Regions from separate parts of the Metabacillus rhizosphaerae genome, predicted to be linked through region 1. Evidence: riboswitches for the same ligand, from Rfam matches in the RefSeq annotation. Region 1 holds a riboswitch; each other region holds the start of a gene.

The links. Region 1 has a riboswitch for thiamine pyrophosphate ahead of thiC (phosphomethylpyrimidine synthase ThiC). Riboswitches for the same ligand answer to the same signal wherever they lie in the genome.
Region 2: another riboswitch for thiamine pyrophosphate. It lies ahead of thiM (hydroxyethylthiazole kinase); the one in region 1 lies ahead of thiC (phosphomethylpyrimidine synthase ThiC).
Region 3: another riboswitch for thiamine pyrophosphate. It lies ahead of tenI (thiazole tautomerase TenI); the one in region 1 lies ahead of thiC (phosphomethylpyrimidine synthase ThiC).

What each region holds. Positions count from the first base shown of each region.
Region 1 is NZ_CP147403.1:4,471,707-4,481,864, forward strand. Features, by position in the region: gene WCV66_RS21675 (ABC transporter substrate-binding protein) at 1-644, opposite strand, end outside; gene WCV66_RS21680 (LacI family DNA-binding transcriptional regulator) at 841-1,851, opposite strand; gene WCV66_RS21685 (MarR family winged helix-turn-helix transcriptional regulator) at 2,048-2,506, opposite strand; gene WCV66_RS21690 (DNA polymerase beta superfamily protein) at 2,690-3,451, shown strand; gene fbpA (Fur-regulated basic protein FbpA) at 3,525-3,704, opposite strand; gene WCV66_RS21700 (hypothetical protein) at 3,876-4,133, shown strand; gene WCV66_RS21705 (MerR family transcriptional regulator) at 4,387-4,725, shown strand; gene WCV66_RS21710 (MOSC domain-containing protein) at 5,551-6,198, shown strand; TPP riboswitch at 6,493-6,608, shown strand; gene thiC (phosphomethylpyrimidine synthase ThiC) at 6,745-8,502, shown strand; gene WCV66_RS21720 (YmaF family protein) at 8,639-9,028, opposite strand; gene WCV66_RS21725 (processed acidic surface protein) at 9,381-10,158, shown strand, end outside.
Region 2 is NZ_CP147403.1:4,718,816-4,728,973, reverse strand. Features, by position in the region: gene WCV66_RS22860 (Na+/H+ antiporter family protein) at 1-538, shown strand, start outside; gene hutU (urocanate hydratase) at 735-2,411, shown strand; gene hutI (imidazolonepropionase) at 2,411-3,667, shown strand; gene WCV66_RS22845 (agmatinase family protein) at 3,671-4,648, shown strand; gene WCV66_RS22840 (YjiH family protein) at 4,681-6,018, shown strand; gene WCV66_RS22835 (Glu/Leu/Phe/Val family dehydrogenase) at 6,203-7,432, shown strand; TPP riboswitch at 7,456-7,565, shown strand; gene thiM (hydroxyethylthiazole kinase) at 7,826-8,632, shown strand; gene thiE (thiamine phosphate synthase) at 8,653-9,312, shown strand; gene WCV66_RS22820 (APH(3') family aminoglycoside O-phosphotransferase) at 9,538-10,158, shown strand, end outside.
Region 3 is NZ_CP147403.1:5,425,921-5,436,078, forward strand. Features, by position in the region: gene thiD (bifunctional hydroxymethylpyrimidine kinase/phosphomethylpyrimidine kinase) at 1-510, opposite strand, end outside; gene WCV66_RS25690 (thiazole biosynthesis adenylyltransferase ThiF) at 531-1,547, opposite strand; gene WCV66_RS25695 (thiazole synthase) at 1,547-2,314, opposite strand; gene thiS (sulfur carrier protein ThiS) at 2,319-2,522, opposite strand; gene thiO (glycine oxidase ThiO) at 2,528-3,646, opposite strand; gene tenI (thiazole tautomerase TenI) at 3,630-4,250, opposite strand; TPP riboswitch at 4,343-4,453, opposite strand; gene WCV66_RS25715 (monovalent cation:proton antiporter family protein) at 4,536-6,383, opposite strand; gene mgtE (magnesium transporter) at 6,483-7,850, opposite strand; gene WCV66_RS25725 (FtsW/RodA/SpoVE family cell cycle protein) at 8,222-9,391, shown strand; gene prpE (bis(5'-nucleosyl)-tetraphosphatase PrpE) at 9,641-10,158, shown strand, end outside.

The sequences.
Region 1 (10,158 bases):
TCAGCAAAATCTTCACCGGCAATATTTGCACCAAGTGAATTCCAAGAAATCATTCCAGTCCAAGCATCTTTTAAGGTAAAGTAAATTGGAATCTCTCCAGCTGCTTTAGCTTTGTCTAATATTGCAATAAACTCGTCCCAAGTCTTAGGAACCTCCAAACCTAATTCTTCAAACTTTTGCTTGTTGTAAATAACTGTATTGGCATTAGTTGCATATGGAAGTCCGAATACACCTTCTTCTTCAGTACCAACTAAGCGGCCAATCATATCAACATACGAAGGTTGAATTGATTTTAGTAATTCTGAGTCTGTAAAGTCATGCAATACTCCAGCACGACCTAATTCGCCATATGTGGCATTACCACCAATTGACATGATGTCTGGCAGGTCGTTTTTCGTTAAGCGAGTCTTCAATACTGTTTCTGCCTCTGGAGGTGCATCAAGTTTAATTTTAATATCAGGGTTTTGTTCCTCAAATTCTGCAATAATTCCCTTGTAGGTATCAATACTTTCGGCTTTGTTTGAGAAAAGTTCTAATGTTACTTTTCCATCTTCAGCACCGCCACCTTCATTACCACCACATCCGGCTAGAATGGTAGTTCCTAATGCAAGGCTAAGGATACTTGCTGTTACTTTTTTCAACATTTTGATTCCCCCTAAAATTGGTATTTAATTATTTGTTAGTTATGTTGCGTAAACATTTACGGTTTTAATCATTTTATAAATATTTTAAAGCATTAAGGTAAACGTTTACTCATTGTATTAAAAAAATTCTTACTTACATTCATTCTTAGTTTTTTATAATATATCAGTAAACGTTTACGTAATCGTTCAAAAAAAATTATACCTCCTTATCTCTTACACTTTTCCTCTCAACAATTTTATGTGGCATTATTCTACTTTCGATTAATTTATCAGAATTCAACATCTCAAATAGCATATTAGCAGCCATTTCTCCCATTTCTGTGAGTGGCTGTGCAACAGTTGTTAAAGGGGGTACTGACATTTCAGCAATACTTAAATTATCATAACCAATTATCGATAATTCGTCTGGTACCTTTATTCCTAGTTGATATGCTGAAGAAATTGCTCCAATTGCTAATTCATCACTAGCAGCAAAAACAGCCGTTAGATCAGGAGCCTGTTTCAATAAGGTCTTTAAACTATCCATTCCATCGTAAAAGCTAAATCCTCTATTATATATGATTTTCTTTTCATCTATTGGTAGGTTATGATCTTGAAGTGCACTTATATAACCATCTATCCTTGGTTTTCCTGAAATAATATCATCTTTATTCCCACTAATCATTCCTATTTTTTCGTGGCCTTTATTTATTAAAAATTGTGTAGCTGTATAGGCTGCATGTCTGTCATTAACCTTTACATACGGAACGGGATGCGCATAAGTTTCTGTTGATAATAGGACCATCGGGACATTCATTTTCTTAATATATTGATAATATTCTTCTAGTAATGGTGCACTAGTGAAAATAATGCCATCAATACGTTTTTCATTTAACAACTGGAGGTACTTCATTGTTTTCTCACCATTTGATTCTGTATGGCAAACAATGACACTTGACCCTGCATCATGTGTAGCTTTTTCTATTCCACTTAACAGGTCTGTTACTAACGTACTTGATAACTTTGGAAACAGCACCCCAATTGTATGTGTCCGTTTATTGATTAAGCCTCTTGCTACAGCATTTGGCTCATAGCCCAATTCCTCAATAGCTTCGAGGACTTTCTTTTTCGTTTTTTCTGAATAACCAGTTTGGTTATTAATAATTCTTGATACCGTTGCAATAGATACATTTGCTAGCTTTGCAACATCCTTAATAGTAAAAGTCATGAGTTACCTACTTTCTAACTTAGGAAAACGTTTACGTTGATATATTATCATTCAAAGAAAACCTTTTCAACACTTTTTTTTCATTTTGTGGACTATTTCTCAAACTTTCGTCCTACCCGTCACATTATTACAACGAAAAAAAGAGTGACCCAATATGAGTCACCTAATAAAAATTTTAATCTTTTCTAATGCTATTCTATCTAAATAGCAAATGCTGACTATGTACGCCTGCTTTTTTTAATAGCGCTTTCAATTCTTCCTGCTCTTCTGCAGAGAGACCAGAAAATGCACGGGCTATGCGAATAGCATGTATTGGATATATTTCATCCAAGTATTTCTGTCCTTTATCTGTTAATTTCGCATAAACAGAGCGTTTATCCTTAGGATCTTGCTCCCGGTAAATAAATTCATTCTTTTCAAGCTTATCAATGACATACGTTACATTTCCACTAACTAATAATAATCTCGACCCAATCTGCTGTAACTTTTGTGGTCCCCTTGTAAAAAGCAATTCCAATACAGCGAATTCCGTTGGGTTAAATCCGTGTTCCTTGCTATCACGAATTGAATGCTCTGAAACACTTTTGAAAGCCCTTGCAAAAATTCGAAACAAATCTAATGCACTCTGTAACTCTTCTTCCGTGTATGATCTCATCCCATCGCCCTCTTATATTCAAAATTAACCATAAATAAGCTTTTCCTTCATTAAAAACATAAAAATTATATAGTGGAATCTTAATTTTACTATGATTTTAATAATATTTGAAGGTTTTTACCAATAATAACTTGAAAATAAATAAATACTATAAAGTATTGTTCTAGTATTTGGAGGTTTTACATGGAGATTGCCATTAAGGAGTTGTTAAATACGCTTGAAAAGCAAGAAAATATTACGATTCTTTTTGCTTGTGAATCAGGTAGTCGTGCTTGGGGCACCGATTCTGCTAGTAGTGATTATGATGTGCGTTTTATCTATATCCAAGAGGTAGATTGGTACTTACAACTATTTGAAGGTCGTGATGTAATCGAAATTTCACCAAATGATAAAGTAGAGATGGTTGGTTGGGATCTAAAAAAAGCACTAAAACTTTTGCAAAAGTCAAATCCAACATTACTTGAATGGATCCATTCACCAATTATCTATTTATACGAATCAGCCTTCACAGCTAAACTTAAAACACTATCACAATTAGCTTTTTCGTCAATACCAACCATTCATCATTATTTAAATATGGCGAGGAAAAATTATCAATCTTTACCAAAGGAAAAGAGAACTACAACAAAAAGATATTTAAATATTTTAAGACCATTACTGTCATGTTTATGGATTTTAGACAATCAAGAAATGCCAAAAAATGATATTACTTTACTCTCTCACCAGTATATGAATGATCCAAAACTAGATCAACAAATTGACCTATTACTACAATCAAAACAAAATGGTCAAGAATATTTTGAGTCTATGCATCTAAATAAATATTTTGAAGAAACATTCTCGGTTATTGAAGAAAGGATTAAAAATGTCCAAAAAGTTAACCTGATGCCAATAAACACATTAAATGATTTTTTTTTAGAGATTGTAAAAAAAGGTAACTCTTAAATCAAATATTAAGAAGCACCATAAATAAACACTGTAAGTGTTAACCTCTTCTTAATGTCACTTTCAACAATACTTACATCGTCCGATTTCTTTTTACTTGTGGATCATTATGATAAAAATAATTGTACTCATTCTTTAATTCAGTAAGGGTCATCTTCCTCAGGACTTGTGTATTGTATACTCCAATGGCGAGTAATTTTTGAGAATAATAATTTCTTTGTTCCTCAAGTGCATTTTGAAGCATTTTACTCATGACGCTCATCTCCATATAATAATTTTGCTACTTTTAACTTACCTTAAAATTGTTATAGGACGATTAACATAATGTTAAGATTTTCTTTAGAGTTATTAAATTTGTATAAATTTGTTTAAAGTGTAGAAATCATGTCGAGAATAGTTTCAACTTATGAAGGAGTTGAAACTATTGACTTTACGAGTAGTAGCCAAAGAGGATTACGAAAATAAAACGAAGGTTTTTTATTTAAATTCTGCGGAACCTAAGTCCCAACAGTTATACATGGCAATAATCAATGGGTCAGAAATTGTTACTTTAACAATTTACAACGTAAAATCAAACCAATTCGAAGAAGTTACTGCACTTTTCCAGCCTTCTTTTTTAAATAACCTTTCCCAGCAACTTTTAAACCAGCTTATATATTACAATCAAGCAAAAGCATTATAGTTCATTAACGCACAAACACATTTTTTTCTCCTTTCTCCATCTTCCTTCTTACTAAAAACAAAACCTAAGCAAGGGATGATTACTTTCTTTATTGAAATTTATCCCTTTATAAGTTAAATTTTCACTGTGACGAAACCTTACATGCTTTTCACACGATATATTTCTTTGTTAGATTTTCTAACAATATAAATGTCATATCTTACATCAAAGGTTATACTTGTAAAAAGAAGTATCTCTTACGAGGGGTGGAGGAATGAATCAGCAAGACCGCTCATACAAGGATAAGAAGGTAATCTCGATTGGGACAGTAAGTGAATTAACCGGATTAACCTTAAGACAAATTCGATATTACGAAGAAAGAAAATTAATTGCTCCATATCGGAATGATAGAGGCACAAGAAAATATTCATTCAATGATATTGAGACATTAATGGACATTGCAGATAAACGAGAGGACGGTGTTCAAACAACTGAGATATTAAAAGAAATGAGATTAAAAGAAAAACAACGTGAAAGTGAAGCTGAAGTTAAGAAAAAAATGCTTCAAGGTCAGTTAAATGCACAATTTAGATATGGTCGTGGTAGAAATTAAGCTCAAGACGCACTGCAGCATCCCAAATATTTTGCTGCAGTGTTGACTTCTATCTCTTATTTTTTTTTTTCACTCCCTATTAATCTTCTATAAAGACAACCCTCTTTAATCTTATTTGTAGTACTAATTAACCTGGGAAAGTCACCTCAATATTTTTAATAGGCTCTTTTCTAAAAGATTGTTGTTTTTGAACAAAACTGATTAGGTTGATTGGAACGGATATGCGAGACTCCTGTGGGAGTAGCGGGACAGATGAGACCCCGCAGGCGCTTCGCGGTGAGGACGCTCATCGCCCGCCCCACGGAAAGCGAGCATCCTCTCGCTGCAATCAACCAACCCAATACTATTTTAAAAGCAACAAAGTTTGCGAAAACAACCTTTTAAAAAGAACACTCCCCTTCTATATTTTTTCATGTTCGGAAATCCTATTAACACTAAATATAAACGAATCTTTTACCACTATTCCAATTTATAATATTTCTTTATTGATTTTAAAAAAATCAGAAAAAATATACACCAAACACTTTACAATAGGATAAAATATCCGATAATAGAATTACTAGGACTTTTCCACCTAGTAAAGCTAAGTGCGAGGTGGTCATTATGATTTCGATTGATTCTGTAATCGAAGAATACCGAAAAAAAAATGTTAATTACCGCAAAAGAAAATGGGATAGACTCGCATCTAACATTAATTGCAAGCCAAAACCTAGACTTACAAAAAAAAGATTAAATAATTTTTTATTACATCAATAAGTAACTTATTGATGTATTTTTTTGTAAAATCAAATTAATAACACCACAATTATAAGGATGTGAACTAGGATGACATCACAAATTATTTGGCTAAGCAAAGGAACACCAAAAACTTTATCACATAAAGGCATCGAATACCGTTCTGGAATTTCTAAAGATCCGGTTGAAAGTTTAGAGGTAACTTTTGAACGTATTACCGGTGATGATGTTGAAAACCATAAATTTCATGGTGGATCTGAAAGAGTCATATGTGTATATCCATATGAACACTACGCATTTTGGAAAAAAACATATGGTACAACATTACCAAAAGCAGCTTTTGGTGAAAATCTGACTTTAACAAATATGCAGGAAACCGAAGTTTGTATTGGTGATATTTTTCAGATTGGAGATGCTGTTTTACAGATCTCACAAGGTAGATTTCCATGCTCAACGATTAATAAACATACAAACATCAATACATTGTTAAATAAGATAGTTGAAAAAGGCTACACCGGATATTTCTTTCGTGTATTAAAAGAAGGAATCATAACATCTCATTCGGATATCAAAATTCTTGAAAAACATACTAAACAGATCTCCATTGCAACCATTCACAATACATATTTTCATAATAAAAAAGATCTTTCGCAAATCGAATACATACTTTCACTTGATGAACTATCTTCTGAATGGAAAAATCGGATGATAAAGCTTTATGATCAATTGAAAGCTTAAAAAAGCGCAAGTCCCTTGATCAGCCTCGGGCCAATAAGACGCAATGAATAGAAGACGTTCTTTGTCTTCAATTCATTTGTGGCTTATACCCAATAGGGTCTAGTCGCTGGAGCCAGACACCAAAACTAAGTACAAAATTTTATACTTTTCTTAGCTGGAATTAATTAAAAAGCTTCCTTCTTCATTTAGAAGAGTCTACTAGTCTAATAGGATCAATATCATCCTTTTTCAAAATATTACGTTGACTAGTCACTTATTTATGATATAGTTAAAAATGATTTTAATAGTATTACCATTTTCTACTAGGGGAGTCCAATAGCCTGGACTGAGAGAGGAACGCGATTGAAGTTCTTTGACCCTTCGAACCTGATCTGGATGATACCAGCGTAGGGAAGTAGTAAGAGTTGATAAGGGGCTACTAGCGTATCTTTCTCCTTACAATTATTACTTACACCGATCGGGTTCTGAATTTCAGAACCCGTTTTTTATTTGCCTTCTGCTGTTTCTGAAAGAATTCATGTTCATTCACTTTTAAGGAGGAGAATCATGAAAATTAATATCAAACAGCCATTTCCAGGAAGTAAAAAGGTTTTTGTACAAGGAAGTACACCAGACATTCAAGTACCAGTAAGAGAAATTTTTCAAGGAACAACACAAAATACATATGGTGAAGAAGCTAATCCACCTGTTCAAGTGTATGATACGAGTGGTCCTTATACAGATGCAACTGCTGAAATCGATATTCGAAAAGGTTTGCCACGGATTAAAGAGAAATGGATTCTGGATCGTAATGATGTTGAACGATATGAGGGACGCATGGTAACGCCTCAAGATAATGGCTATAAAACAGCTAGTAAGCAATCAAATTTAGAACTATTTCCATCACATAACATAATGCCGTTAGTAGCAAAAAAAGGAAAAAGCGTCACACAGCTACACTATGCTCGCAAAGGCATTATCACTCCTGAAATGGAGTTCATTGCAATAAGAGAGCAAATGGAACCTGAATTTGTTCGCCAAGAAGTAGCTGCAGGACGTGCAATTATTCCTTCTAATATCAATCATCCAGAAAGTGAGCCGATGATTATTGGCAAGAATTTTCACGTGAAGATCAACGCAAATATTGGAAATTCTGCTGTTTCTTCATCTATTGAAGAAGAAGTGGAAAAAATGACGTGGGCAACACGTTGGGGTGCTGATAATATTATGGACCTATCGACTGGTAAAGATATTCATACAACTAGAGAGTGGATTATCCGTAACTCCCCTGTTCCAGTGGGGACTGTCCCTATTTACCAAGCATTAGAGAAAGTAAACGGTATAGCTGAAGATTTAACGTGGGAAGTATATCGGGACACGCTCATTGAACAGGCTGAACAAGGTGTTGATTATTTTACAATTCATGCTGGTGTCCTCCTTAGATACATTCCCTTAACAGCAAAACGTACAACTGGAATTGTTTCAAGAGGTGGCTCTATTTTGGCCCAATGGTGTTTAGCCCATCACCAAGAAAATTTCCTATATACTCATTTTCATGAGATTTGCGAAATTTTAACAAAGTATGATATTTCAGTTTCACTTGGTGACGGCTTAAGACCTGGTTCAATTGCAGATGCAAACGATGAGGCACAATTTGCTGAGCTCGAAACATTAGGTGAATTAACTGAGATTGCATGGAAGTATGATGTCCAAGTTATGATTGAAGGACCTGGACACGTCCCAATGCATTTAATTAAAGAAAACGTAGAAAAACAGCAGGAAATCTGTAAAGAGGCTCCGTTTTATACATTAGGGCCATTAACAACTGATATTGCCCCAGGATATGACCATATTACATCAGCCATCGGTGCAGCGATGATCGGCTGGTTTGGAACAGCGATGCTTTGCTATGTAACCCCAAAAGAACATCTTGGCTTACCAAACAAAGAAGATGTTCGCGAAGGGGTCATCGCTTATAAAATTGCTGCACATGCTGCAGACCTGGCCAAAGGGCATCCTGGTGCACAAAATCGTGATGACGCCCTGTCAAAAGCACGCTTTGAATTCAGATGGCATGACCAATTTAATCTTTCATTAGATCCTGAAAGAGCACTGGAATATCATGATGAAACATTACCGGCTGAAGGAGCTAAAACAGCCCACTTCTGTTCAATGTGTGGACCTAAGTTCTGTTCAATGAGAATCTCACAAGATATTAGACAAATGGCAAATGAAGGCACACTATCCGAACAAGAAATTCTCACTAAAGGAATGGATGAAAAATCCAAGGAATTTATCGAGGGTGGATCTGCTATTTATCGATAATCCAGAAATCCGAAAAGAGGGCTTACTACTGCCCTCTTTTCTAATAAATTTTCAAGCACATTTCTCTATCAATTACCATTGTGAAATTTCTGTGACCTGAGGCAAATAATATAGAAAATCATCTAACCTAATGAGGTTAAAAATAAGGATCTTCTCCGACAATATCCAGTGTTTTCCCTTTAAACCAATGATCGTGCTTAGGCCGATTCGGATCACCATATTTTACTCCGCCGAATTTTACCTCAAGTGGTTCATCGTAATTATAGTACGTTCTCATTTCAAATTCATGATAATGACTACCATCTGCTAAAGGGATCGCAGGACCTGTTTTCCCATAAAAACGATGATAATGCTTGTTTTCAAAGGAGGTAACCCCACGATACATATGAATATGTCGATCAAAGCTATTACCATTTACTGATCTTGTATAGCCTTCAATTGTATGATAATGGGCTTTGGTATCAGTTGTTTTTGCAAAAAAGCGATGGGCATGGTGAGGCTTTTTTGCGCCAATTATAAAACTCATAAACATCCCCCAAATAACCTTTTAAATCTTTTTATGTGAGATGAAAGTAATTGGAAAGTTGTCTTACATCCCTATCTTTCATGTCAATGACATAAGTATCTATGTCAAATACAATATAACTCTATTTTTCATCAAACTATTCTAACACTTTTCCTTATGTCTCAAAATAAAACCAAACATGTCTTTTTTCTTTTTTAGACTCATTAGTAACTTACTTATTTATTAATTATCTTCCGCTAAACTTACTTTCCTCCTCCTATTTCATACTATTATTTTCTATTACCAGTAGAATAATAAAAAAAAAATCACAAATAATACCAGCATAAACCAACAATTCGGAGGAACGTGAAGCATGAAAAAAGGATTAATCTTAAGCTTTTTATTCATATTTATTGTCCAACAAACAGCTTTTGCAGCACTGCCACAAGATCAAGTAGATCAAATACTATCAGAATTAGGATGGACTAATCATGATCTAACTGAATATCTTGATTATTACGAGCTATCTATTGATGACTTTGAAACAATTGAAGATCTAAAAAGCATGCTCGGAACACCTATAACTGATGAAAATTTAGCAGATTTATTAATTCAACATGAAATTACAAGGTCTGAGCTAGATATTTTATTAGCAGAGTTTGATGAATCCGTAGAAGATTATTTATTTATTGAAGACCTCGATATTGCTCTTATTTTTTATTTAGGCCATGACGAAGAGATGGCAGAACTAGAGGAATTCATGGCTTTAATTGGCTTAACAGATGCAGAAGTAGATTCCTTGTTTACTCACTTTATGGAACTTGACGAGACATTACTTGAACAACAAATGGAAGACATTATTACTAGATTAAATCCTTTTCTTATGCTCGAAAACACAACTGAGCTTACAGTAGTACAACAAGATGAACTGGTCGCTGTGTTAAAAGATATGATGACTATTTTACAGCTTGAACCTCGCTTTTTTTTAGTCGATAAAAATGGGGTAGAGACAGCTGCATCCTTTAAGGAATTAATGGGAATGGAAGAATTATATGGGAATGAGTTATTGATCCAGTTTTATAGCACATACGGTGAATTACTATTAGATATGCAGCTATCAGAGGAAATGCTTAGTTCGGAATTCCTTATTC
Region 2 (10,158 bases), 250 kb from region 1:
GGGAGCACTGACTGGAATTGTCATTATGTTCGTACTAAGAATTGTTCCATTCAAGGATGGAGATCACGTTGTTAATGAAGGGATAAAGATGATGGGGATGATTGCTTTTGTCATGTTAATCGCCTCAGGTTATTCAACGATCTTGAAGGAAACGGGAGCAGTTGAAAATTTAGTAGAATCTACAATAAGTTTTCTTGGTGATAGCAAGTTTATGGCAGCTTTTTTCATGCTGTTAGTAGGATTATTAATTACGATGGGGATTGGCTCATCTTTCGGAACAATTCCAATTTTAGCAGCGCTGTTCGTCCCGTTATGTGCAGCACTAGGTTTCTCACCTTTAGCTACAGCAGCCTTAATTGGAACTGCAGGAGCATTAGGGGATGCTGGTTCGCCGGCTTCTGATAGTACTCTAGGTCCAACTTCAGGATTAAATGCAGATGGAAAACATCATCATATTTGGGATACTTGTGTTCCAACGTTTATTCATTTTAATATCCCATTATTTGTATTTGGTATGATTGCTGCGATGTTTTTGTAATTTTGGTTCTTTCTAAACTTTGTGGTTTAAGACCTATATTAATTTTTAAGAGTAATAGAAAGAGATCTGAGATCATTTATAAAAAATAAAAAGAATAAATATATGTTGAGGTAAATTATAAAAAAATCACTAATTTATAATATTTTTCTTGTATTTTCATTATAAAATGAAAATAACACAACTAGGAGGGGAAGAAATGAAAGCGATAACAAATGGTAAAATTACTCAATATAAAGGAACTGAATTAAATACGAAAGGCTGGCAACAAGAAGCGGTACTTCGTATGTTGATGAATAATCTTGACCCGGATGTTGCTGAAAAACCAGATGAGCTTGTTGTCTACGGTGGAATTGGCAAAGCAGCACGTAATTGGGAATCATTTGATGCAATAGTAAAATCACTTAAAGAACTAGAAAATGATGAAACCTTACTTGTGCAATCAGGAAAACCAGTTGTTATTTTTAAAACACATAAAGATGCCCCACGTGTTTTACTTGCAAATTCTAATCTTGTACCAGCTTATGCGAATTGGGAGACCTTCCATGAACTCGATAAAAAAGGATTGATGATGTATGGACAAATGACAGCAGGCAGTTGGATTTATATTGGTTCCCAAGGAATTGTTCAAGGTACGTATGAAACATTTGCAGAGCTAGCGAAACAGCATTTCAACGGGACACTAAGAAATACGATTACTGTAACAGCAGGTCTTGGAGGAATGGGTGGTGCACAGCCACTTGCTGTAACAATGAATGGCGGTGTATGTATCGGAATTGAAGTTGATGAGTCAAGAATTGATCGTCGAATTGAAACACGTTACACCGATGTAAAAGCTTATACACTTGAAGAAGCCATTCAGTTGGCTGAAGAAGCGAAATTTGCTGGGAAAGCATTATCAATTGGTTTGTTAGGTAACGCGTCAGAACTTCTTCCTGAGATGATTGCAAGAAACTTTATCCCTGACGCATTAACAGATCAAACATCTGCACATGATCCACTGAATGGATATGTTCCATTAGGGATGTCGCTTGAAGAGGCAGGAAATTTACGAAAATCAAATCCAGAAGAGTATGTGAAACTTTCAAAAGCATCCATGGCAAAGCATGTTGAAGCTATGCTTGTGATGATGGAAAAAGGAGCAATCACATTTGATTATGGTAATAACATTCGTCAGGTTGCAAAAGATGAAGGTATAGAAAATGCATTCGATTTTCCTGGCTTTGTACCTGCCTATATACGCCCGCAATTTTGCGAAGGAAAAGGACCGTTCAGATGGGTAGCATTATCTGGAGATCCAGAAGATATTTATAAAACAGACGAGGCAATATTACGTGAATTTAGTGATAATGAACATTTGTGTAATTGGATCCGTATGGCACAGGAAAAAATACAATTTCAAGGGCTACCTTCTCGTATTTGCTGGCTTGGCTATGGCGAACGTGCTCGTTTTGGAAAAATCATCAATGACATGGTTGCAAATGGTGAATTAAAAGCTCCGATTGTGATTGGGCGTGATCATTTAGATTCAGGCTCTGTTGCATCACCTAATCGTGAGACAGAAGCAATGATCGATGGATCAGATGCTGTGTCAGACTGGCCGATTCTAAACGCAATGGTAAATGCTGTTGGTGGAGCAACATGGGTATCAGTTCACCACGGTGGTGGAGTAGGAATGGGTTACTCACAACATGCTGGTATGGTTATTGTTGCAGATGGTACAGAAGAAGCGGCATCACGTATAGAACGAGTCTTAACAACAGATCCAGGTATGGGTGTTGTTCGTCACGCTGATGCAGGATATGAACTAGCTAAGAAAACAGCACGTGAAAAAGGAATCAACATGCCAATGCTTGATAAAGGGGCTGATCAGTAATGTCAAAACCGATCTGGATTAAGCATGCAGCTCAATTAGCTACTTTAGCTTCTGAAGGAAAAGGTCCGCGTTCCAAAGAAGCGATGTCTGAGCTAGGTTTAATTGAAGATGGTAGCATGTGGATTGAAGAAGGGATGATAAAAGCTGTTGGTACGACAAATGAGTTTGAAGAACGTTATGCAGATAGAGTTAATGAAGCGGAAGTTGTAGATGCTACAGACCATTTAGTTACTCCAGGACTCGTGGATCCTCATACACATGTTGTGTATGGGGGAAGTCGTGAACGTGAATTTGAAATGCGACTTGAAGGTGCAAGCTATATGGATATTATGAACGCGGGTGGAGGGATTCATGCAACCACCCGCATGACAAGAGAAGCATTAGAAGAAGAGTTAATTGAACAAACCACTCTCCGTCTCGATTCGTTTCTTGCACATGGTGTAACAACAGTGGAAGGAAAAAGCGGTTATGGTATGAACCTGGAAACTGAGCTAAAACAGTTGCGAGTAATGAAAAAATTACAGGAACAACATGCCATTGATCTCGTTCCTACATTTATGGGTGCACATGCGGTTCCAGCAGAATATAAGGGACGAGAGGATGAATTTGTCGATCAATTGATAAATGAAATGCTACCTGTAGTAGCTGAGGAAAAACTGGCTGAATTTAATGATGTTTTTTGTGAAAAAGGTGTGTTTACCCCTGAACAAACTGAACGAATATTAGATGCAGGAAAAAGGTTTGGATTGATCCCGAAAATCCATGCAGATGAAATTGAGTCATATGGTGGAGCAGAATTGGCTGCAAAGATTGGTTCAATTTCTGCTGAACATTTATTAAAGGCTTCAGATGCAGGAATTAAAGCAATGGCGAAAGCTGGAACAATCGCTTGTTTACTTCCAGCAACAGCGCTTTATTTACGTGAAGAAGCAGCGGCAGGTAGAAAAATGATTGATGAGGGTGTAGCTGTGGCCATTTCAACAGACTGTAATCCTGGTTCTTCGCCAACAACATCTATGCCACTCGTGATGAATTTAGCATGTATCTCAATGCGGCTCACACCTGCTGAAGCTTTAACAGCAGCAACTTATAATGCTGCTTGTGCGATTAAACGCGAGGAAAAGGTGGGGTCGCTTGAAGTTGGAAAACAAGCAGATATCGTTTTGTGGAATGTGAAAAATTATCAGGAATTGCAATATTTATTCGGCGTAAACCATGTTAAAGCAGTATGGAAAAAAGGTGTAAAGGTGGTGTAGTCTGTGAGTGAACATTTTCTTCAAGTACCTGAATGGTCTTGGAACCATCCTGTTGAATATGAACCAACATATGTCCATCAATGGGTTAAATCGCTTCACAAAATGGAACAACCACCGGATTTAATTCTTTATGGAGCACCGATTTCCCGGTCCTCAATCAGTGTATCTGGAGCTTCTTTATACCCATCAGAATTTCGGAGAATGTGGAAAGGATTTGCCACATATAATCTGGACGAAAATGTTGATTTAAGCAAGTTTCAAGTAGCTGATGCAGGAGATGTAGCAATGCATACGACCGACATCCTTTTATCTCATCAACGCATTCAGAAAACAACTGCCTATCTTGCTACACACTATCCTACTACTCGAACATGTATGATTGGCGGCGATCACTCAACGACAGCTTGTGCTGTCCGTGGGATAAAAGAAGTTTTTGACGGAGAAAAAATTGGGATCTTACAGCTAGATACACATCTTGATGTGAGGGATCCAAAAGAATTAGGACCAGCAAATGGAACACCAATCCGTCAATTAATCGATGGCAATATCGTAAAGGGAGAAAATGTCATCAATATTGGATTGCATGGTTATTACAACGCAAAGCCTTTAATCAATTATGCAAATGAACATAGCATTCAAATGGTCACATTAAAGCAGGCTCGTAAGCTGGGTTTAATTGAAACGATTAAAGGGGCGCTTAAGCAGTTATCAGAAAAAGTTGATCGCATTTACGTGACAGTCGACATGGATGTTCTAGATATTTCTGTTGCACCTGGTGTTCCAGCATCCACTCCAGGTGGAATGTCGGCAATTGAACTTTTTGATAGTTTACTAGAAATCGGCAAGCATCCTTCGGTTCAACATATTGATTTTGTGTGCCTCGACCCGAGCAGAGATTCAGCAGTATCTGAAACAGTTAAGATTGGGGTATATGCATGGCTGCAATTTATTACGGGCTGCATAAACCAGATTAGAATATAAACATAATTCAGCATAGAGAGGAAGGAACTGGGATGGAGTTAAATCAACAGCCGAGACAGAAACCAACAGTTGAGAAAAAGTTGGGATCACCTCAAATGTGGAAATTTTTTGTCTATAGCTTTATTGGTGCTTTCATTTTCTTCGTACCAATCACAATTGATGAGAAAAGCTCAATTATGCTTGATCATATTGTCACATTTATTCAGTCGCACACTTCACCCTTTTTGCCGTATTATGCGTTACTTGTCATTGCAGCAGGTGCTATTTATCCGTTTTTGACTGGAATATGGAAAAGGTCAACTGTTAATCTTATTTTCTCAATTTTTAAGATGCTTGGTTTATTTGTTGGAATAATGCTTGTATTTAACTTTGGACCAGCTTGGCTTTTTGATCCTAACATGGGACCGTTTTTATTTGATAAACTTGTTGTTCCTGTAGGATTGCTCGTCCCAATTGGAGCTGTTTTCCTTGCGCTTTTAGTTGGATACGGTTTACTTGAATTTATCGGTGTGTTGACACAGACAGTTATGCGACCGATATGGAAGACTCCAGGTCGTTCTGCGATTGATGCAGTAGCTTCTTTTGTTGGTAGTTATTCGATTGGACTTCTTATTACCAATCGAATATATAAGGAAGGGAAATATAGTGCAAAAGAAGCTGCGATCATTGCAACAGGTTTCTCAACGGTTTCAGCTACATTTATGGTTATCGTCGCAAAAACACTAGGCTTAATGGGAATCTGGAATATGTATTTTTGGTTGACACTTATTGTCACTTTCACAGTAACTGCAATCACGGTACGAATATGGCCATTATCTAAAATGAAAGATGAGTACTATAAAGGATCAACTCCACAGCCGGAAATAAAGGTAAGCAGCAATCTCCTTGCAGCAGCTTGGAATGAGGCAAAGGAAACAGTCGCTAGTTCTCCTCGCTTACTAGATAATATTTGGATGAATATGAAAGATGGATTACAGATGGCTATGGCGATTCTTCCATCGATTTTATCGATTGGACTACTTGGATTGGTCCTTGCAGAATATACACCTGTTTTTGATTGGATTGGCTATATTTTCTATCCATTTACTGCTTTACTTCAATTACCAGAACCAATGCTTGTAGCAAAAGCAAGTGCCCTTAGTATTGCTGAAATGTTCTTGCCGGCTTTATTGGTAACTGAGTCTGTTCTTATCGTAAAATTTGTAATTGCTGTTGTTTCGGTTTCAGCGGTTATCTTTTTCTCAGCACTTGTACCATGTATTGTTTCGACAGAGATTCCTATTTCGATACCCAAGTTGATCATTATTTGGATTGAACGTGTAATTCTTACACTTATCATCGTAACACCACTTGCATTTATCTTGTTCTAGTAAGGGAAGAAAAGATTTAAGGGCTTCCTTTAAGGGATCGCCCCTTCCCTTTTATATAGGTTACAAAAATATTCAAGGATTTTCTCATTAAATTACATATACATAAGAGGTGTATTGCATGAAAGCGCCAGCCCCTGTAAATCGTCATCACACTGAAAAACCAGAGCATAAGCAAAGTGAATCCATGGATCTATTATGTTCAACACAATCAATCATAAAAGCTGCAGTAAAAAGGTTAGGGTATACCGAGGAGATGTATGAATTATTAAAAGAACCACTTAGAGTGATCACGGTGCGTATTCCAGTACGCATGGATGACGGTTCAATTAAAATTTTTACAGGTTACCGTTCTCAGCATAATGATTCAGTAGGCCCAACAAAAGGCGGTGTTCGTTTCCATCCAGAAGTCAATGAAGATGAGGTAAAAGCATTATCGATTTGGATGAGTCTAAAGTGTGGGATTACAAATCTTCCTTATGGCGGTGGGAAGGGTGGGATTATCTGTGACCCAAGGAATATGTCGTTTGGCGAACTTGAGAGATTAAGTCGTGGATATGTTCGTGCAATTAGCCAAATAGTTGGCCCGACTAAAGATATTCCGGCACCAGATGTATATACAAACTCGCAAATTATGGCATGGATGATGGATGAGTATAGTCGCCTTCGTGAATTTGATTCCCCAGGCTTTATTACAGGAAAGCCGCTTGTGTTAGGTGGTTCACAAGGTCGTGAGACAGCAACTGCTCGCGGTGTAACAATCTGCATTGAAGAGGCAGTCAAGAAAAAGGGAATTAGCTTACAAGGAGCACGCATTATTGTTCAAGGCTTTGGAAATGCAGGAAGCTTCTTGGCAAAATTCATGTATGATGCTGGAGCGAAAGTAATTGGTATTTCAGATGCAAATGGTGCTCTTTATGATTTAGATGGACTTGATATTCCTTATTTACTTGATCGTCGTGATAGTTTTGGGACAGTGACGAATTTGTTCTCTGATGTTATCACGAATCAGGAATTACTAGAAAAGGAATGTGACATTCTTGTCCCTGCTGCTATCTCTAATCAGATTACGGCACAAAATGCAGATCGTATAAAAGCAAAGATCGTAGTGGAAGCAGCAAATGGACCCACAACCTTAGAAGCAACAAAAATTTTAGATAGTAAAGAAGTTCTCCTTGTGCCTGATATCCTAGCAAGTGCGGGTGGTGTAACGGTCTCTTACTTTGAATGGGTTCAAAATAACCAAGGATATTATTGGTCAGAGGAAGAGGTTTCAAGGAAACTTCGAAAAGTAATGGTTGATTCATTTGCTGCTATATATTCTATGTCACAGTCGCATAAAGTTGATATGCGATTAGCAGCATATATGGTAGGGGTTCTCCATAGTATTTTCATAACCCTTGTTTTTTTCCTCTAGATTAAGTAAACTACCTGTAAATTCAATTTTTTTTCGGGGGCTGGTGGAAACCGGCTGAGATTGCAATTACGCCATTGCTGACCGTGATAACCTGTTGGATAATGCCAGCGTAGGGAATGTGATTGGGGAACTAAGAGCACTTTGCGAAGGTAGCGAAGTGCTTTTTTGATGTAATGATGGGGGCATAATGATGGGGACAGTCCCTGCAAAGCAAAGAGGGACAGTCCCCAAATAGTAAAAAGGACACTCCTCCATAACTTTCGAGAGAGTATTTTTAAGCAATAGAGACGCTTCGACTAACTAAGAGGGACAGTCCCCACCCAACTATTGGGGACTGTCCCCAAAAATGTCCCCCAAAAAAGTTATCCCCCAAAAAATAGAAAGGACAAAAAAATGATAAACAAACAAATCATAAGTACTTTAGAAAAAGTGAGAAAGCAAAATCCGCTTGTCCATAATATTACAAATGTTGTTGTAACTAATTTTACAGCAAATGGTCTATTGGCATTAGGTGCTTCACCCGTCATGGCATATGCGAAGGAAGAAGTGGCAGATATGGCAAAGATCGCGGGTGCATTAGTATTAAATATTGGCACGTTAACGCCTGATGAAATTGAGGCAATGTTAATAGCAGGAAAATCAGCGAATGAACATAACGTTCCAGTCATATTTGATCCTGTTGGTGCAGGGGCCACGCCTTATCGAACTGCAACAGCACGTCGAATTATAGAAGAATTATCGATTTCAACCATAAGAGGAAATGCAGCCGAGATTGCAAATGTAATTGGTATCGAATGGACTATTAAAGGTGTTGATGCTGGTGAAGGACATGGTAATACAGTAGAATTAGCACAAACAGCGGCAAAGCAGCTAAAAACGACGGTAATTATTACTGGGAAGGATGATGTGATGACAGATGGTAGCAAAACTTTTGTTGTTCACAACGGTCATCCAATTTTAACAAAAGTAACAGGAACAGGGTGTTTACTTAGTTCTGTAATTGGTGCGTTTTCAGCTATTGAAAAGGATCTGCTCCTTGCAGCAGTATCAGCGCTTGTTACATATGGAATTACTTCTGAGATAGCAGCAAATCTTACAGAAGAAAAGGGTCCAGGAAGCTTTCAAATTGAATTTCTAAATCAATTATCTAAAGTTTCCTCTGAAGATATCAGTAAATATGCTAGGGTTGATAAACTGTAGTTGGCAAGGAGAGGGTGTTTGTGACAAGAATTTCAACAAAGGACATGCGTGATTTACTGCGAGTATATTTTATTATGGGCAGTACTAATTGCCAATTGGACCCTAAACATGTGCTAGAGCAAGCAATCAAAGGTGGAATTTCGTTATTTCAGTTTAGAGAAAAAGGCAACGCTGCTTTTACAGATGAAGAAAAGTTTCACTTTGCTCAGGTATTACAAAGCATTTGCAAAAAACATATGATTCCATTCATAGTTAACGATGATGTGGAGTTAGCCTTAGCACTTAATGCAGATGGTGTTCATATCGGTCAAGATGATGAATCAGCAGAAGCAGTCAGACGAAAGATTGGGGACAAAATTCTTGGGGTTTCTACTCATAATCTGATAGAAGTTGAAAAAGCAATTGCCGAAGGAGCAGATTATGTAGGAATTGGTCCTATCTATTCCACGGAAACAAAAGTGGATGCGAAAGCTGCTCAAGGTACGAAGCTAATTCTAGAGGTTCGAAACAAGGGTATAAATGTTCCTATCGTTGGGATTGGTGGGATTACCTCAGAAAATGCAGCTCCTGTAATGAAAAGTGGGGGTAACGGTGTATCAGTCATTACAGCGATTAGTCTTTCAGCAGACCCAGCAAAAAGTGCTAGAGAACTGAAAGAATTAATTGACTCACTAGGTTAAATATTAATAAAACGAAGACAGCATAACTTTAATTAGTGATGCTGTTTTTTTATGGAGGAATATTGAGTATTGTAGTAGAAAGGTTTATACCATAAATTTATCATAGTTAAAAGTGACGAATTTAATAAAGACTCTGACAACTATCCTTAAATATTGAACTGTCTTTTATCGTTGCAACGTAAAATAGTATAGAGAAAGTAGTGAACAAAGATGATGCATCTTCCAATGACATTAACGAAATTAGTTAATGGCTACACATGGGAGCAGATAACGATCGGGCTCTCTGAATCGAAAACCTTCCTTTTGAAAACCAATAACCACAATCAATATTTAAAGATACAATCGATCAAGACAATTGAAAATCTACAAGATGAAAAGAATCGCTTAGAGTGGTTACAGGGGAAGCTCCCTGTACCAAAGGTTCTTCAATATGAAAAAGATGAAGAAAATGAATATCTATTACTTTCAGAAATAAAAGGAAAAGATGCCTCCAACCAATTCTATGAAAACAACTTACCGCAGTTAATGAAATTGTTGGCTATAGGTGTGAAAATGATGCATGGGATAAGCATCAAAGACTGCCCTTTTAATGAGAAATTAGAGAAAAAAATAGAAGAAGCGAGGCGGAGAGTTAAGAAGGGGCTTGTGGATGAAGAAGATTTTGATGAGAAAAGAAGTGGTAAAACAGCCAAGCAACTTTTTCAGGACCTTATCATAAAGAAACCTGTAAATGAGGAATTGGTCTTTACTCATGGCGACTATTGCCTTCCAAATATCATAATGGACAATGATAAAGTCAGTGGCTTTATTGATATGGGGCGAGCTGGAGTTGCTGATAGACATCAG
Region 3 (10,158 bases), 950 kb from region 1:
CTTTGCGCCAAGATCAACTAATCTTTTAGCCGCATCTTTTCTGTGATCCAGCGTGCGAATCTCCATTCCTGTTAACACCTCAGCTTCAGGAATATTAGGAGTAATCACTTTTGCTAAAGGTAATAAACTTGTAATTAATGCCTCGTCCGCTTCTTCTTGTAAAAGCGATTGTCCACCTTTTGCTACCATTACTGGATCGACAATTATATTTTCCCAGCCGTAATGAACGATTTGCTGTGATACTAGACGAATCATGTCAGCGTTAAAAAGCATTCCTGTTTTTATAGCATGTGGTGATAAATCCTCTGCCACCGAATCAATTTGCGTTTTTAATGCCTCTAAAGTCAGCGGGTATACACCTTGAACACCTAGTGTATTTTGAGCAGTAACAGCAGTAATAGCAGTCATTCCAAAAACACCTAGCTCTTGAAATGTTTTTAAATCAGCTTGAATCCCTGCTCCTCCACCAGAATCAGAGCCTGCAATTGTCAATGCACGAGATACAGTCATCTTAATTTCCTCCTTGCAACTTAACCGATGTAGCGATGATAGATCGTTTTGGCCTCGGCAATATCCTTTGTCCCATGGATAAGTGCGCGTCCATCCTTAAAAAGGACAACTCGATGCTCTCCAAATGTAAACGACATTAAAAATGGATTTTCTAAAAATGCATCTGCTATTGGTTTAATACGTTCAGAAATATTCTCAAATGAGATCTGCTTTCCATTTGTTGGCCTAATCTGAACAGTATCTCTTCCACATAAAACCGCAGCTTTCGTTTCTTTCTCAGCTGTTAAATATGGGTATACTGGATTTGTCCCACAAGTAGGACATGCATCATTTTTTAAACGATCCATATTAATCGAAGAATATTGATTTTTCCAAAGGTCAAATGATACTAGCTTACTGCGAAGATTTTCTTCATCTCCGACAAGTAGCTTTAACACCTCTGCAGTTTGATGTGACGTAACCATGCTAACAATAGGTGAGATGACACCAACAGTATCACAAGTCATCCCATCAAATGGGATATGCTTTAATAAACAATGAAGACACGGTGTTTTCTTCGGGATCACGGTAAAGGATAGACCATAGCTCCCAACACATCCACCGTAAATCCACGGGATGTCATGTTTTAATGAAACATCATTGATCAATAGCCTTGTTTCGAAATTATCAGTTGAATCAACGATGACATCGACTCCATCCAGCCACCCTTCAATGTTAGCGGAGGTTACATCTTCAACAAATGCTTGAACTTCAACCTCTGAATTGATTTCATGTAGATGGTTTTTAGTAGCAATCGCCTTCGGAATACGATTGCTTGCATCTTTTTCAACGTATAGCTGTTGTCTTTGTAAATTGCTCCACTCCACATAATCACGGTCAATAATCGTTAATTTTCCGATCCCAGCTCGTGCAATCATCTCAGCATTAGCCGTGCCAAGCGCACCTGCACCAACAATTAGCACATGCTTATTCTTAATCTTTTCTTGACCACTTTCTCCAATTGGAGCAAATAATTGTTGTCTTGAGTAGCGTTCCATTAAGTTGTCATCATTCCTTCTGTTGGACTACTAGCTGTTGCATATTCCTTTTTAGGAATTCTACCAGCTTCAAAGCCAAGTCTGCCGGCTTCAATTGCAAGCTTCATCGCAACCGCCATTTTTATTGGGTCCTGTGCAGCAGAAACAGCTGTATTTAATAAAACTCCATCTGCACCTAGCTCCATAGCTAATGATGCATCAGAAGGTGAACCAATACCAGCATCCACGATAACAGGGACCTTTGATTGTTCAATAATAAATTGAAGATTCAACGGATTGAGTATTCCTTGACCAGATCCAATTGGTGAAGCACCAGGCATAATCGCGTGTACACCTAATTCCTCTAATTTTCTTGCCAACACAACATCATCTGATGTGTAAGGTAATACGATAAACCCTTCATCTAATAACATTTCACTTGCTTTTAATGTTTCTACTGGATCAGGAAGTAATGAACGCCAGCAGCCAATTACCTCTACTTTTATCATGTCACATAAGCCTGATGCTTTTGCAAGTCTAGCAATTCTTACTGCTTCTTCAGCTGTTTTAGCCCCAGCAGTATTAGGTAGTAAAGTATACTTTGAAACATCAAGCTGTTCTAAAAAGTTTGGTTGTGATTCTTCAAAAATATTCATTCGACGAACAGCAAAGGTTAAGATTTCAGACTCAGATTGTGCTACAGCTTCCTTTTGAACCTCAAATGATGGATATTTACCTGTACCTAATAATAATCTTGATTGGAATGTTTTATCAGCAATTTTTAACATGTTATCATCCTCCTCCTACAAAATGAACAAGTTCAACTTCATCACCGTTCTGTATATCAGTTGATTCATATTGGTCTTTTAAAATAATTTCTCGATTATGCTCGACAATGACAAGTCGATCCTCTAGCTTATAAAAAGCTAATAGCTGTTGAATCGTCTGAATGTCACCACTTAATTCTACGATTTCACCATTCAATTTAATGCTCATCTTTTTCACCTCATTGTTTGCACTTGAAGTCTATTAACTGAAAATGCCTTCACATAGTCTTCATTTTGTTTCCTATTTAAAATAAGATCTCTAATCATCAACCCTGTTTTCGGTGCTAATAGGATACCATTTCGATAATGGCCAGTTGCAAAATAAATATTTTCACCTTCAGGATGTTGACCAATGTAAGGTTTTCCATCAATTGTTTGTGGCCTTAAGCCTGCCCATGTATCAATAAGTTGTGCTGAAGAAATGCTAGGTATAATCGGTGTTACTTTTTCTATGAGTGATTGGATTCCAGCAATTGTTGGCACTGTACTCCAATCATCCTCAACCATCGTCGCACCAATGACAAATCTCCCATCACCTTTTGGTACAATATAGCAATGATCATAAAAAATTGTTTTCTCCAAGCCTATATCATTGCTTTTAATAGACAGACATTCCCCTTTTACAGGAGTTATTCCAGCATCTAAACCTAATTTCTTAAAGAAATGTCCACTCCAAACTCCATTTGCGATGACAATGTTTTTACATACAAAATCAGTGACCGGAGTAGATAGAGTGTACTCATTCGTTACTGTTTTCTTTATTTCATGTACTGGTGTATTCTCTAAAATCGTTGCTCCTAGTAATCTAGCAGACTTTGAAAATGCTGCACAAACATGGTATGGTGACACATGTCCGTCCTCTGGTATGTAAAGTGCACCTTTAATTGTTGCTGATAGAGTGGGTTCACTCTCTAGTACTACCTCTTTTGAGTGCCATTCCACTGATTCATGATACTTCACAACATCTTTTAAAGCAGAAGCCTCAGCATCTGTCATCGCTAGCTTATACATCCCTTTATCTACAAACTGAATATTAATCTGTGATATTTGTGAAAGTTCATCACGTAATACATGGTAGTGTTGTTGACTCTCTTTAGCAAATTGAAAAAATGCATCATTATTTTCTAACTCAGAATTTGCACCAAGCATACCAGCTGCAGCACTTGTCGCACCATTCCCTATCTTATTACTTTCTAAAATAAGGACAGATACGCCTTCTTTTGCTAATTGATAGGCGATCGATTGACCAATGATACCACCACCAATGATTCCTACCTCAAACTGTGTTTTCACGGTTTCTCACCTCTACTAAACTCAATCTTAATTCTTGTAATGCATTCTTTGGATTGTCACTTGCTATTACATAGGACATAACCGCTATGCCACTTAAATTCATCCCTGATAGCTTTGGTATGTTATTAGGAATAATTCCACCTATTGCAATAACAGGAATTCTTACACTTTGACATATTTCAGCTACTTGTTGTACCCCTCGAGGAGCTAGGTTTGGTTTTGAATTTGTTGGAAAAATATGCCCAAATAATAGATAATCCGCACCTGCTTTTTCACATTCAATTGCTTCTTGCAGAGAATGCACAGATCGACCGATCCTTAAATCAGGGTTCATTCGTCTTACCTTTTCGATAGGAAAGCTATGTCCTGGTAAGTGAACATTAGGAATTTCGTGCAAAAGTGCTACATCAAGTCGATCATTAATAACTAGCTTACTCTTTGGTACTCCGTTATTTAGTAAGATCGAGACAATCTCCAGTATTTCCGATACTGATTTCGTTTTTTCACGTATATGGATATAATCTACTTTATCGTGAATCATTACTATTCGTTTTGTTAATTCACAAACTGTCTGTTTCCCGTCAGATATGACATGAATCTCCAACTTTTTCACCTTAATTCATTTTCTTATGCAATTCCTTAAAATATAAAAAAACCACTTTCCGGGTAAGAAAGTGGTTTACATACATAGTTGTTTTATGCCGTAATCCACTTCCCTACGCTGGTACAAACCAGATCAGGTTATAAGGGTTTAAAAAGAAACACTTTCATCTCAGCCCCTTTATTGGGGATCCCCTAGCGGTCTTATTATTGACTTATATCTATCATACCAAATGTTTTTTAACTTTCAAGGAAAACTTCTTAAACATTCAGATAATACATTTGAAAATCAGATAAGCTCAAGCTCTCGTTTTAATTCCTTCACATACTCTCTTGAGCCTGTAACAATTAGACGATCACCAAGCTTTAAATCAGTATCCCCGTGAGGAACAATCGAATCCTTTCCTCTAAAGATTCGAACGAAAATGATATCTCCTGTGAACGGGAAGTTACGTAACAAGATATTATCATATTTTGCATTGTTTAAGTTTATTTGATAAAGCATTGTTTCTTGGTTTGTAATAATCCGCATTACACTTGGTGCTTCAATAAGCGCTCGTAACATTGTTTTTGTAGATAGCAATGTAGAGAAAACATCAATACCATGTTCCTTCATTTTTCCATCTAATTCAGGTGAAGCCACACTGGCAATGATACGATTCACTTGTTCATCTTTTGCAAACAGAGCGATTTCAGCATTTCTTTCTTCATCACCTGTTGCAACGACTATCAGATCAACCTCAAACGCATTTTGTTCCTTTAACGTCTCAACCTGAAAATCTTTTAATTCTTTTATTTCAAATAATGATTCAGAAATTTGTTTATCAAGTTTATCTTGCTGAATATGATAAATCGTTGTTTCATATAAATCTGGGTTTAGCTCTCTTGTTACAGGTAATGACATTTGATTCGCACCGATAAAAGCAACTTTAATTTTTGGATTTTCATTTTTGTGCACTGGAAAGAGCTTTTTAAAGAATATCGGTGTGACTATACTCGTGATAACGGCAACTAATATGAGAGCACCTGACATCTCAGAAGTAATAATCTCCATTCTTTCCCCAATTGTTGCTGCAGCAATCACTAATGAAAGTGTTGAGGTTAATAGAAAACCTGATGCAAGAGTTGTTTTCATATCATACCAGCGTTTTAAGTAAAGCACTGGAACAATCTTCGAAATTAGCAGGGCAATAATAAGTAAAGGAATTAATAAAAAGATCTTCGGATCCTTAAATAATGCCCAGATGTCTAAGTCTACTCCAACCATTACAAAAAATATTGGAATTAAAAATCCATAACCAAAGGAATCAAGCTTTTGAACCATTTCCTTATTTGGAGATAAAAGTGAAACTAATACACCTGCTAAGAAAGCTCCTAGGATATTTTCAGCACCAATTGTTTCAGAGATAGCTACTAACACAATAATAAGTGTGAATACAGCTCTCGTGCCAATTTGAATTGTTCCTTTTGACATCGTTTCAATAAATGAACGATTCTTGAAGGATTTCCCTAAGAAATATAGTAAAACACCCGCTCCAAACAGAATTAACAATAACCACGTGTTACTGTCTCCTCCACCATAAACTGACGCAAAGACAGCAAGTAAAACCATCGTTACTAAATCGGCAATAACAGCTATTAGAAGGATAATTTGCCCGATATTTGATTTCATAATTTGGGCGTCCTTTAAGGTCGGTACAACAACTCCTAGTGAAATCGTCGAAATAATCAGCGTCATTAAGAAGGCATTATCCATTAAGCCGATCAAGACAAAGAAATAGGAAAGCAGTAATGATAAAACAAAAATCCCTGCAAAAATGACACTCGATACTAAAAATGTATTTGGAGCATTTTTTCCTGAAGGAAGCTTTTCCTTCTTCTTACCTCCAGCGAATGCTGAAAAGTCAATTTCAAGACCACTTAAAAACATTAAGAAAATAAAACCAAGCATTGACAGTGTTTCAAGCCACATATCCTCTGATACGGCATTGAAGCCACTTTTACCAATTATTAATCCGACAATGATTTCAGCAACAACAACTGGCATAAAGTTCATTTTTAAGCGGTGTAACAAAATAGGTGTTAGAAATGCCGCAAGGATAACTATTACTAATGAAGTTACGGATGCACCATGCATCATATCCCTCCCTTATCTATTTGATATCGTTCACCAAAAGTGTTTCTTTATTAAAACAAAGTAAAAGCTTCATGTAAAATGTTAACTCTTCTATAACCACTAAATTAAATATTGCATAAACAAAGTAGCCATGCCAAAGTAAATTAAAATACTAATGATATCATTAATTGTTGTAATAAAAGGACCTGACGCCACCGCTGGATCTACCTTTAATCTGTGCATGATGAGCGGGATAAAGGCCCCTGCAATCGTCGCAACTGTTAAAGTAGCTAGAATTGAAATCCCCACTAAAATTCCTAAAAAGATATCCCCTTGCCAAACAAAAACGACGAGTGTAACAACAATTCCACATATCGTTCCTGTTATCAGACCTGTTCCAGCTTCTCTTAAAACCATTTTAAATGTACTTTGCTCTTCAGCATCTCCAACTGCTATTCTTCTTACCGCAACAGCTAGAGCTTGTGTACCAGTATTTCCTGCCATCCCTGCTATTAATGGAATAAAAACAGCTAAAATGGCTACCTTATCTAAAGTCTCTTCAAATCTGCCAATAAGACTAGCAGTAAACATACCTAAAAACAGAAGGATAATTAGCCAAGGAAGTCTTTTTTTTGCTGCTGAAAATGGACCACGATCATTTGAATCAACATCTGAAATAGCTGCTAGCTTTGAGTAATCATCACTGGCTTCTTCATCGATTACGTCAACAATATCATCTACTGTAATAATTCCAAGTAAGTGACCTCTAAAGTCTATAACAGGAAGTGCTAAGAAGTTATAATCCTTCATTTTTCGGGCTACCTCTTCTTGGTCTTCTGCAACACTAACGGTATAAACACGTTCATTCATTACCTCAGATATCATTGTATCTGGTTCATTAATGATTAAATCCCTAAGAGAAATGACCCCTGCTAGTTTTTTATCCTCATCAATGACATAAATGTAATAAATGGTCTCTGCATTAGGTGCCTCATTTTTCAAGATCTGCATGGCAGAGTGTAATGTCTGATTTGCATGAATGGAAATATACTCCGTCGTCATAATACTTCCTGCAGTATATTCCTCATAATGGAGAAGCTCGCGGATTTCTTCAGCAGCTTCATCATCCATAATCGTTAAATAGCTTGCAACTTGATCCTTGTCTAGCTCATTTAATACATCTACAGCATCATCAGCATACATTTGTCCAAGCATATTTGCTGCAAATGTAGGATCCATCTCAGACAAAAACATTTCATACTGGTCATCATCATCTTCAATATTTTCAAAAACAGCCGCCATTTCCTCTGGAGACAGATATTTATAAACAGTATTACGGTCTTCCTCTTCTAACTTCACAAAAAGCTTTGCTTGATCATATGGATGCTGCTCTAAAAAAATCTCACGGAATTCATCCATATTCTGACTTGATAACGCAGCTAGTAATGCTTCTTCTTCCAATTCTACTTTTTCTCTTTCATCTGACACTATAGGTCCTCCTCTCCATTTAGTCTCTCCCGCTTAGACTATTTCATTAATTACCTGAGGCTTGGGTCATAATTACTTCCATAGAATATGGGATAAATAAAATGAAAAAGTAGTGTAAAATAGAGATATACCATTTATTCGACACATTCTTCATCCATTCTACATATTGCGCTACATCTAATAAATACTATAATATTCTATATGAAATAAGTGGCGCATTACAATGAACAACGAAACATTCATAAAAAATTTACATTTTCATATTCTGTGACAAAGGATTCTTTGCAAATCGTTCACAATCGATTAAGATGGTTAATGATACAATGACAATGTAGAAATTTTCAAGTTTAAAGATTAGAAAGGGATCAACTATGACAACTGAAAAATTCCCTCAACAGCAAATAGATTATACGTTAATTTTTATTATGTTTTTATTAGCGATTATTAGTACATTCGCTATTAACAGTGCAGAAGAAACACTCCCTTCAGTACTTCAAGGTATTAATTTTTCAATGAAACAACTTCAATGGTATGTGATAGGTACAGTAGCTGTTTTCGTAACAATGCTTATAGATTACGATCGCTTTAAACAGCTTTCATGGTATTTATACGGATTTGGCATGCTGCTGTTACTCGGTTTAGAGGTTTTGCCTTCAGGAATTGTTCAAACAATTAAAGGTGCTACAAGCTGGTATAAGCTTGGGCCTTTAGGAAACTTTCAGCCTTCAGAATTAATGAAGATTTTTATGATCATCGTACTGAGTAAGATTATTGCTGATCACAGAGAAAAATACCCTAATAATACCCTAACAGATGATTTTCTTTTAATAGGAAAGCTTGCAGCTACTGCAGCACCACCTGTTCTTCTGCTAGTTAGACAACCAGATATGGGTATGACAATGGTATTCTGTGCAATAATTGCATCACTTGTTTTAGTATCTGGAATTAAATGGAGAATCATTTTAACAGCAGTTACTTCTGCGCTCCTTGCAATCGGAACAGTCTTGATTATCTTTTTTAAGTTTCCTGACTTTTTCCACAAGTATATTTTAAAAGAATATCAACTCGACAGATTTTACGGCTGGTTAAACCCTTACGAATATTCTGGTGAACAAGGCTTCCAGCTCGTAAAATCCTTACTTGCAATCGGTTCTGGGGAGCTTAGGGGAAAAGGTTATGCAAACCTTGAGGTCTATTTACCTGAAGCCCATACAGACTTTATTTTTGCTATCATTTCTGAACAATTTGGTTTTATTGGAGGAAGTATTGTCGTTTCACTCTTCTTCTTATTAATTTACAGAATGATTCATATTTCATTAGAAAGCAACGATCCATTTGGTAGCTATCTATGTACAGGGATCATCGGTATGATCACATTCCAAGTATTCCAAAACGTCGGAATGACAATTGGCCTTCTACCAATCACAGGCCTCCCATTACCATTCGTAAGCTACGGAGGAAGCTCACTCGCAACCTACATGGTCGCAATCGGCATTGTCCTAAACGTAAGATCCCGCACACGAAAATACATGTTTGATTAAAAAGATGGTACCCTAATTAGTGGGTACTATTTTTTTTGAGATGGGGACATTTGAGATGGGGACAGTCCCCATTTGGACACCTTACATATCATCCATCAAAAATAACGATCCATTGGGGACAGTCCCTTCAATTATTGAAACCTTTGTAAGTCTTGAAATTTAATCATTGTAAACTGATTCTTATACATTTGGGACTTCATTTGGGGACTGTCCCCAAAAAAAGTTCAAAAAAATATCAGAGGTGATAAAGTGCAAATTGATGTTGTTGGAGATATCCATGGTTGTTTTAATGAATTTGAAGCCTTAACGAAAAAGCTGGGGTATGATTGGGCTTCAGGAATTCCTGTACATCCTGATAGTCGTAAGCTTTCATTTGTTGGAGATTTAACTGATCGTGGTCCAGCTTCTTTAAGAGTAGTTGATGTAATTTATCGCTTAGTCAAAGAGAAACATGCCTTTTATTCACCTGGAAACCACTGCAATAAGCTATATAGGTTTTTTCTTGGTAATAAAGTTCAAATTACACATGGTCTTGAAACAACTGTTGCTGAATATGAGGCACTTTCCCATAGCCAACAAAATGAGGTTAAAAAGCAGTTTATTTGGCTTTATGAATCATCACCATTATATCAAGTTCTTGACAAGGGAAACTTAATTGTTGCACATGCAGGAATTCGAGAGGACTATATTGGAAAGAAAAGTAATGCTGTAAAGACCTTTGTCTTATATGGTGATATTACTGGTAAAAAGAATCCAGATGGGACGCC